One region of the Methylobacterium brachiatum genome, then DNA from elsewhere that is predicted to be linked to it. Evidence: predicted binding sites of a transcription regulator. Region 1 holds the regulator's gene; the other holds the start of a gene.

What was found. Region 1 encodes PhoB, which activates phosphate uptake and scavenging genes when phosphate is short. Its sites were predicted from a motif close to TGTCATNNANCTGTCAT; they were not measured.
Region 2: BMZ47_RS13590 (calcineurin-like phosphoesterase C-terminal domain-containing protein) is a predicted target of PhoB. The motif match lies at 3,081-3,097, and genes of this name have one in related genera.

Annotation. Positions count from the first base shown of each region.
Region 1 covers NZ_FOQW01000013.1:73,470-78,504, forward strand. Annotated here, with positions in the region: gene pstA (phosphate ABC transporter permease PstA) at 1-627, shown strand, start outside; gene pstB (phosphate ABC transporter ATP-binding protein PstB) at 650-1,465, shown strand; gene phoU (phosphate signaling complex protein PhoU) at 1,841-2,563, shown strand; gene phoB (phosphate regulon transcriptional regulator PhoB) at 2,741-3,436, shown strand; gene BMZ47_RS17990 (protein-disulfide reductase DsbD family protein) at 3,450-5,035, opposite strand, start outside.
Region 2 covers NZ_FOQW01000009.1:153,867-158,901, reverse strand. Annotated here, with positions in the region: gene rcdA (protease adaptor protein RcdA) at 16-546, opposite strand; partial or broken gene BMZ47_RS13600 (copper chaperone PCu(A)C) at 901-1,338, opposite strand; gene BMZ47_RS13595 (L,D-transpeptidase family protein) at 1,699-2,997, shown strand; gene BMZ47_RS13590 (calcineurin-like phosphoesterase C-terminal domain-containing protein) at 3,138-4,796, shown strand; gene BMZ47_RS13585 (hypothetical protein) at 4,801-5,035, opposite strand, start outside.

The sequences.
Region 1 (5,035 bases):
ACCGGGATCGGCATCACGATCGCGACGCCGATCGGCGTCATGGCCGGGACCTACCTCGCCGAGTACGGCCGCTTCTCCAAGATCGCCGGGGTGATCCGCTTCCTCAACGACATCCTGCTCTCGGCGCCGTCGATCCTGATCGGCCTGTTCGTCTACACCCTGATGGTGCGGCCGATGGGGACCTATTCGGGCTGGGCCGGCGGCGTGGCGCTCGCCATCATCGCGGTCCCGGTGATCGTGCGCACCACCGAGGACATGATGCGCCTGGTGCCCGGCACCCTGCGCGAGGCCGGCGCGGCGCTCGGCGCGCCGCCCTCGACGGTGATCATCAGCGTCACCTGGCGGGCGGCCTCGGCCGGCATCGTCACCGGGATCATCCTGGCGCTGGCCCGCATCGCGGGCGAGACCGCGCCGCTCCTGTTCACGGCGCTCAACAACAATTCCTGGTTCTCGCCGGACCTGATGGGCGGCGTCGCGAACCTCCCGGTCATGATCTACCAGTTCGCCCTCTCGCCCTACCCGAACTGGCAGAGCCTCGCCTGGGCCGGGGCGCTCCTGATCACCGCGACGATCCTGGTGCTGTCGATCATCGCCCGTCTCGTCATCAAGCCGCAGATGTCGCGCTAAGACCCTTCTCGAGGACACGACGATGAACGCCGCCTCCGCGATCCCCACGGTCGATCTCACCCGCAACCACGCCAACGAGAGTGGGGCGGTCCGCATCGCCGTGAAGGGCCTGAACTTCTACTACGGCAGCTTCCACGGGCTGAAGAATGTCGACATCAACTTCCATGACCGGCAGGTCACGGCGCTGATCGGCCCGTCCGGATGCGGCAAGTCCACCCTGCTGCGCTGCTTCAACCGGATCTACAGCCTCTACCCGGAGCAGCGGGCGGAGGGGCAGATCCTGCTCGACGGCCAGAACGTGCTCGATCCCGCGATCGATCTGAACGAGCTGCGCTCGCGCATCGGCATGGTGTTCCAGAAGCCGACGCCCTTCCCGATGTCGATCTACGACAACGTGGCCTTCGGCCTGCGCCTCTACGAGAAGCTGCCGAAATCCGAACTCGACGGGCGGGTGGAGCAGGCCTTGCGCAAGGCCGCCCTCTGGGACGAGGTGAAGGACAAGCTGCGCCAAGCCGGCACCGGCCTGTCGGGCGGGCAGCAGCAGCGCCTGTGCATCGCCCGCACCGTGGCCCAGAGCCCGGAGGTGATCCTGTTCGACGAGCCCACCTCGGCCCTCGACCCGATCTCCACCGGCCGGATCGAGGAGCTGATCGAGCAGCTGCGCGACGAGTTCACCATCGTGATCGTCACCCACAACATGCAGCAGGCGGCCCGCATCTCGCAGTTCACCGCCTTCATGTATCTCGGCGAGCTGATCGAATTCGGACCCACGAACCGCATGTTCATGAACCCGGTCGAGCAGCGCACGCAGGATTACATCACCGGCCGGTTCGGCTGAACCAAGACCCCGGAGGGCGGACGCTCACCTCCGGGATGCGAAGACGTCAAACGGGATGTTTACCGCTTTCCGTAACGTTGAATACGGTTTCGGCGAGAAAAGAGCACCGCTCTAAAGACTAGGGGCCGCGCCCAAGCGCAACAAGCGCCGGCGCGACTCCGGAACAGGCTGCTCGGTCGGGGAACATCGGCACGGTCCGGTTGTTCCGGTCGCGGGCTCGGCTCGGGATGCCGATCCTCACCGCTCCGCAGCCTGTTCCAGACAATGCAAGGGAGTGGGCACCGGGGCACGCGCCCCGGCGCCCGTGACCGCAGCGGCGGGTTTCCGCCAGACCTCGCGGATCAAGGTTTGCGGGACGCCATCGAAGGATCCACCATGCCCGGCCATATCGTCAGCTCCTACGACACCGACCTCGATGACCTGCGTCGCTCCATCTCCGAGATGGGCGGCGTGGCCGAGAAGATGGCCGCCGAGGCGACCGACGCTCTGGTCCGCCGGGACGATACGCTCGCCCAGGCGGTGATCGTCGCCGACAAGCGTCTCGACGCGCTCCAGCGCGACATCGAGGAGCGGGCCGTGCTGCTCATCGCCCGGCGGCAGCCCCTGGCGATCGACCTGCGCGAGACCATCTCGGCGATCCGCGTCTCGGGCGACCTGGAGCGGATCGGCGACCTCGCCAAGAACGTCGCCAAGCGCGTCGTGGCGATTTCCGATCAGGCGCCGGCGCAGAAGATCGTGCTCGGCGTGCGCCACATGAGCGACCTCGCCGAGGCGCAGCTCAAGGACATCCTCGACGCCTATGCGAGCCGCGACGTGAAGGCCGCCTACGACGTCTGGGAGCGCGACGGCGAGATCGACGCGCTGTACAATTCGCTGTTCCGCGAACTCCTGACCTACATGATGGAAGATCCGCGCAACATCTCGTTCTGCACGCACCTGCTGTTCTGCGCCAAGAACGTCGAGCGCATCGGCGACCACACCACCAACATCGCCGAGACGATCCACTACCTCGCCACCGGTGAGACCCTGGCGGGCGAGCGGCCGAAGAACGACGCGTCGAACTACGCGACCGTCGGCCCCGCCGCCACGGCCCCGTAACAGGCGGGTCGCGGTGCGGTCGGCCCGATCCGCACGCTGCCCTGTGGGGCAACGCCCGATTGTGGCGGCCTGCGGCTTGAGGGATGGCGGCCTCTGCCGCACCATCGGCGCGTCCGGGTCCCCCGGCGCGGGCGCGCCGGCCGGTACCGAGTACGGAACAGGTTAACGAACGTGAGCATGCAAGTCCTGATCGTCGAGGACGAGGAGGCCCTGACCACCCTGCTGCGCTACAACCTGGAGGCCGAGGGCTTCCTGGTCGATTCGGCGACGCGCGGCGACGACGCGGAACTGCTCCTGGCCGAGCGCACCCCGGATCTGGTGCTGCTCGACTGGATGCTGCCGGGCCTCTCTGGGATCGAGCTGTGCCGCCGCATCCGGGCCCGGCGCGAGACCGAGCGGCTGCCGGTGATCATGCTCACCGCCCGGGGCGAGGAGGGGGACCGGGTCCGCGGCCTCGGCACGGGCGCCGACGACTACATCGTCAAGCCGTTCTCGGTGCCGGAACTGCTGGCCCGGGTGCGGGCGCTGCTGCGCCGGGCCAAGCCCGCCCATGTCGCCGACCGGCTGGCGGCCGGCGATATCGAGCTCGACCGCACCGGGCACCGGGTCCGCCGCGCCGGCGAGGAGCTCCATCTCGGCCCCACCGAATTCCGCCTGCTCGAATTCCTGATGCTGGCCCCCGGCCGGGTCTTCTCCCGCGAGCAGCTCCTCGACGGGGTCTGGGGCCACGACGTCTATATCGACGAGCGCACCGTCGACGTGCATGTCGGGCGCCTGCGCAAGGCGCTCAACGCGCCCCGGCAGGCCGACCCGATCCGCACGGTGCGGGGCTCGGGCTACGCTTTCGACGAGACGTTCTCGCTGGAAGCCTAGACCGCCTGTCCGGTCAGCGGGCCAGCGCCGCGCTCTTGTTGGCTGAGGCCGGCACCGTTTCCAGGGCCGCCAGCACCGTCCCCTCGGTGAGGATCTGCGGCAGCACCTGGGGTTCCCCCGTGCCGGTGTAGAGCAGGTACAGCGGCACGCCGCTGCGCCCGTGCTTCTCCAGCAGGCGCGTGATCTCCGGGTTCTGGTTGGTCCAGTCGCCCTTCAGGTAGGTGACGCCCCGATCCGCCATCGCCGCCCGCACCGCCTTGGTCGAGAGCGAGGTCGTCTCGTTGACCGCGCAGGTGATGCACCAGGCGGCGGTCATGTTCACGAAGACCGGCCGGCGCTCGTTCACCAGGGAGTCCAGGCGGGCCTGGGTGAACGGCTGGACGCCGTCGGCGGCGGCCTGGGCGGCGGGGGCCGCCCGGTCGCGGTCGAGGCTGAGCGTCAGGCCTGCCACCGCCAGGATCGTCAGCACCGCGAGCCCCTGGGCGACCCGCCCGAAGCCCGGCGTCGCCACGCGCCCATGCTCCCAGGCCCAGGCGGCGAAGCCCACCAGCACGAGGCCGATCAGCCCGGAGAGCAGCCCCTGCGGCCCGACCTGCTGCGCCAGGACCCAGACCAGCCACGCCACCGTGGCGTAGACCGGGAAGGCCAGAACCTGCTTCAGCGTCTCCATCCAGGCGCCCGGACGCGGCAACACCCGCAGGGCCGGCGGCCACAGGGTGAGCACCAGGAACGGCAGGGCGAGGCCGAACCCGAGGCTCGCGAACACCGCGAGGGCGACGCCGGCGCTCTGGGTCAGCGCGAAGCCCACCGCCGAGCCCATGAACGGCGCCGTGCAGGGGGTCGCCACCAGCGTTGCCAGCACGCCGGTGAAGAACGAGCCGCTGAGCCCCGAGCGCCGGGCGAGGCCGTCGCCGAATCCGGCGAGCCGCCCGCCGAGATGGACCACCCCCGACAGGCTCAGGCCCATCGCCAGCAGCAGATAGGCGAGGCCGGCGACCACCGCCGGCGATTGCAGCTGGAAACCCCAGCCGATCGCCGCCCCGCCGCCCTTGAGGGCGAGCAACAGGCCGGCCAAGCCGAGGAAGCTCACGAGCACGCCCGCCGTGTAGGCGAGGCCGTGCAGCCGGACGCGGGCGGCGCTCTCGCCGGCGTGCCGCACAAGGCCCAGCACCTTGATCGACAGGACCGGGAAGACGCAGGGCATCAGGTTGAGGATCAGGCCGCCGAGGAAGGCGAGCCCGACCGCGCTCGCCAGCGTCAGCGCGTCGAAGGCGGGGGCCGCCTGCGGCGCGGCCGGGGCCTCGGGCACCGCCGTCGGGGCCGGCAGCACCGGCTCGTCGCCATACGCGAAAGCGAGGCGGTGGGTGCCGGCGCCGGTCGCCTCCTCGACGGTCAGCACGCCGGGCAGGGCGGCGGGCGCCGGCTCGGCGGGGCTGCTCCGGGCCAGGGTGAGGTGCAGGCCGGCCTCGTCGACGGTCATCACCTGCGCGGCGGCATTGTCGATCGCGGTCTCGGAATAGGGGAAGAAGGACGCGCTCTTGATGGTCTCGGGCTTGAGACCCGCCGCGGCGAAATCGAGCTGCAGGGTGTCGCCCTGGC
Region 2 (5,035 bases), on a different contig from region 1:
GCCGCGCGGCCGCGCTCAGCCCTCGCCCAGGCGGAAGGCCATGCGCAGCAGGCCCTGCTGGGCCGCCACCGGGCTCTCGACCGGCGCCGGCGTCGGACGGTCGTCCGCGATCAGCGAGTCGAGGTGAAGGATGCGGGCGTGCAGGCGCCGCGCCCGCATGATCAGCTGCTGCAGGCGCACCGGCAGCAGGTTGAAATCCGACTGCTTCGGCGGCTCGGCCTTGCCGAGCTTGACCCGGTGCTTCTCCTGCAGCGCCTCCGCCGGGGTCATCTCGCCCTCGGCGACCGCGCGCTGGACCAGCAGCCACGACGCGATCTGCATGAGCAGCGTGGTCAAACGCATGCTCTCCGCGGCGTAGCTCAGCGTCGCGTCCCGGGAGACGAGGCGCGACTCGTCCCGGCCCTCGCCGTCGAGATAGGCCGCCGTCTCCTCCACGAGCAGCATGCCGTCGCGGAACAGCGTCTTGAACGCCACGGAATTGACGTAGGTCTTGCCGAAATCGACCCAGTCCCGATCGTCCCGGAACGTGACATCGAAGCCGTTCATGTGCCTCTCCTGTGCCGCCGACGGGCCTAGCCGTCCCGGACCGGGACATTCCGGCCATGGCTCCCGGACGACGCAGCAATCCTAGCGCCGAACCGCGGCCGCATCAGGGTTAGATCTTTTTTAACCTTAACGACCGGGCCGATGGTTAAGATATGGCGCCCGTCGTCGCGTGCAAGCATTCGAAAGGAGACCTCGACACCGCCGAATACGCGGTGCCTCCGGCCGATCTTGGAACCGCTTGCGTGCAGGGCCTGCCCGCCCTCAACTGCTGGGCGAGGGCGGGCCAGATCAAGCGGCGTGGACTGTCCCGAAACACGCGCAGCGTGTCCCGGACTGCGGCGTGATCGATGTCTGCTAGTGGTGATGCTGGTGGCCGCCGCCCGGTGCGCTCGCGCCGATCGGCGCCACCGAGAACGTGACCGGCACGGTGCCGGCGCGCTGGAATGTCAGCGTCCCGGACACGGTATCGCCGGCCTTGGGGGCGCCGGTCAGGCCCTCGAACATCAGGTGATAGCCGCCGGGCTTCAGCTCGACCGTCTCGCCGGGCTTGATCGTCAGGCCGCCCGAAACCGGGGCCATCTTCATCACGCCGCCCTCCATCGACATGGAGTGGATCTCGCCGGAGGTCGCGAACGGCACCGAGGCGCCGGTAAGCGTGTCGGGGGCCGAGCCGGTGTTGACGATCCGCACGTAACCGCCCGCGACCTTGGCGCCGTTCGGCGTGGCGCGCAGCCAGGGCGTGTCGATCGTGAGATCGCCGGCCTTGACCGGCGCCGCCTCCGGGGCCGCCTGCGCCGTGCTCGCGAACAGGCCGAGGCCCAGCAGGGCCGTGCAAAGGATCTTCATGGGCATGCTTCCGTCCTGACTCGTCTAGCAATCGGTCCGCCCGCGATCGCGGCGGCGACCTACGGCGCGGGCCTTGGGCGCCCGGCGCGGCCAGCCCGGACCGCCCGACGGTGGCATCTCTGCCACACCGTCCCGCGGGTGACAGTTGTCGCCGCGCCGCAGCCAGTCGTCAGGTGCGTTGGCGCACGCCGATGCCACAATCCGGCCCCTTCGATAGGGAGTCTTAAGGCCATCCCGACACCGTGGCGACCGGGTAGACCCGCTCTCGCCATGAACTGACGAACTCCGGACAAGAGCCAGCGACTGATGCGCACCAAGGCAACAAACCGGTTCACCGCCATCCTGGGCGTCGCCGCGCTCGGCACGCTCGGGCTCGGCGCCGCCGAGGCCCGAGACCAGGGCAACTACGCCCAGGCCGAGTGGGCGCAGGATTACGCCTCGCCTGCCGGCATGCAGGTGCAGCGCGAGACCGTGCCGATCCTGTCGCCCCAGACCGTGGCGGCCACCGAGCAGATGGTCGAGCGCTATCGGGATATCGTCAACCGCGGCGGCTGGCGTCCGGTCTCGGGCGCCGAGCGCCTGCGCGTCGGCGCGAAGGGTCCGGCGGTGGCCGCGGTGCGCCAGCGCCTGATCGTCACCGGCGACCTCGATCCGGCCGCCGGCGGCTCGGGCGTGTACGATTCCTACGTCGCGGCCGGCGTGAAGCGCTTCCAGGCCCGGCACGGCCTCAGCCAGACCGGCGCGATGAGCCTCGCCACCCAGCAGGCGATGAACGTGCCCGCCGACGTGCGGCTGCACCAGCTCGAGACCAACGTCGTCCGCCTGCGCTCCTATTCGGGCGATCTCGGCCGGCGCTTCGTGATCATGAACATCCCGGCCGCCCTGGTGGAGACCGTGGAGAACGGCCAGGTCGTCACGCTGCACGCCGCCGGCGTCGGCAAGATCGACCGCCAGTCGCCGATCATGAACACCAAGGCGACGCAGATCAACTTCAACCCGACCTGGACGGTCCCGGCTTCCATCGTGAAGAAGGACCTGATCCCGAAGATGCAGAAGGATCCGAACTACCTCACCGACAATAAGATCCACATCCTGTCGGGCAATGGCGAGGTCTCGCCGCGCTCGATCAATTGGAACTCGGATGAGGGCACGCGCTACACCTACCGGCAGGAATCGGGTGCCGACTTCAACTCGATGGGCATCGTCCGCATCAACATCCCGAACCCCTACGGCGTGTTCATGCACGACACGAACACCAAGGGCGTGTTCGGCGACGATTTCCGCTTCATCTCGTCGGGCTGCGTGCGCGTGCAGAACGTGCGCGAGTACATCACCTGGCTGCTGAAGGAGACCCCCGGCTGGGGCCGTGAGCAGGTCGAGCAGGCGATCGAGAGCGGCAAGCGCGTCGACGCCAACATCGCCCAGCCCGTGCCGGTCTACTGGACCTACATCACCGCCTGGGCGACCCCGGATGGCCTCGTGCAATTCCGCGACGACATCTACAAGCGCGACGGCGTGAACGTGCCCTCGACCATCGGGGCGCCGACCCCGGTCGCCAGCGCCGAGCCGCTGCCCCAGACCTTCGAGCCCGGCGACGAGGAGTAAGCGCTCCGCGCCTCGGCCCGACGGCTTCATCCGAGGCCCGCATCCCATCCGGGGTGCGGGCCTCGTGCGTTTCGGGGCCGCGCTGTCATCGGGCGGTCAAACGCCTCTGCTTGGCCTTTGCCGCCGAGCAGGAGCCCCCGATGTCGCGCGATTCCAATCCCGCACCCGCACGCCTCACCCGCCGGGAGACCGTGGCCGGCGCCGCCGCCCTCGGCCTCATCGCCGGCCGCGCCGGGGCGCAGGAATCCGGGGAGGCCACCGGCATCGTCTATGCAGTCCCGGCGACCGGCGCCGACCGCGCGCCGCTGCCGGGCGTGCTGGTCTCGAACGGCCGCGAGGTCGCGCGCACGGACGGGCAGGGGCGCTATCGCCTGCCGATGCCCGGGGACGGCGCGGTCTTCGTGATCAAGCCGCCCGGCTACGCCCTGCCGCGCGATGCCGACAACGTGCCCCGGCACTCCTACATCCACCAGCCCAACGGCACGCCGGCGAGCCTCGGCCTGCGCTACCGGGGCCTCGCACCCACCGGCCCGCTTCCGGCCTCGATCGACTTCACTCTGACCCGGGTCGACGAGCCGGCGGATTTCGACGTGATCCTGTTCACCGATCCGCAGCCGGAGAGCCGGTTCGAGCTCGACCATGTGCGCGACACCGCGGTCGCCCGGGCGATGACCATCCCGGCGGCGTTCGGCCTCACCACCGGCGACGTGCTGTTCGACGACCTCTCGCTCTACGGCCGCTCCAACCGCATCGTCGGCCGGATCGGGCTGCCCTGGTACAGCCTGCCCGGCAACCACGACCTCAACATGCAGGCCCCGGACGCGCGCTACAGCCGCGAGACCTGGAAGCGCGTGTTCGGCGCGCCGAGCTACGCGTTCCGGCACGGGCGGGTGCTGTTCGTCATGCTCGACAACGTGGAGTGGATGGGGCCGCCGGTGCCGGTCGGGGCCAACACCTACCGGGGCCATATCGGCGAGCGGACGCTCGCCTTCCTGAAGAACCTCCTGGCCGAGATCCCGCCGGACGACCTGATCGTGCTGGCGACCCACATCCCGCTGCTCACCGATACCGGCGACGACCCGCGCAGCGCGACGATCGACCGGGCGGCGCTGCTCGACGTGCTGGCCGGCCGCAAGGTGCTCAGCCTCGCCGGCCACACCCACACCACCGAGCATCACTACCCGGCGGACGGGCACCACCACCACGTCATGACGGCCGTGTCGGGCTCGTGGTGGAGCGGGCCGGATACCCGGACCGGCATCCCCTCGGCCGACAGCCGCGACGGCACGCCGAACGGCTTCCACGTGCTCTCGATCCGCGGCACCGACTACACGACCCGCTTCGTCCCCGCCCAGGGCGAGCCGGACGCGACGATGCGCATCGCCTTCGAGAGCGAGTTGCGTCCCGCCGCCCCGGAGATCGTCCGGGCGAGCCATCCGATGCAGGGCCTGCGCCCCCCGGTCCCGCAGGAGGCGCTGGCCTCGACCAACCTCGTGGTCAACGTCTTCGACGGCGGCCCGCGCACGACCCTGACTGTGGGGATCGGCGACCGGGCGCCGGAGCCGATGGTCCGCACCCGGCGGCTCGACCCGTTCGTGACCGAGCTCTACGCGCGGTACCCCGAGACCAAGAAGAGCTGGGTCCAGGCGACGCCCTCGACCCATATCTGGACCGCCCGCCTGCCGGACGACCTCCCGCCCGGCGCCCACCGGGTCACCGTGGCGGGGACGGACGAGTACGGCCGTCCGATCCGCGCCTGCGCCGTCCTCGAGGTGACCGGCGACGGCGCGCGCGGCTGACAGTTCACGTCGGCGCGACCCGGGCGGGCGACCGCGATGTCTGCATCGCGGTCGAGGCGGCTTCGATCGCCGTCGCGATCGCGGCGATCAGGGTGGCGGTGACGAGCGTGGCCTGCCACGGACCTTGGACCGGGTGGCCGAACAGGGTCTGGCACGTGAACAGGGCCAGGTTCGAGGCGACCAGGTAGATCAGGACATGCCGCCCCGGGCTCGTCAGGAAGCGGGGGAGGGCGACGCGC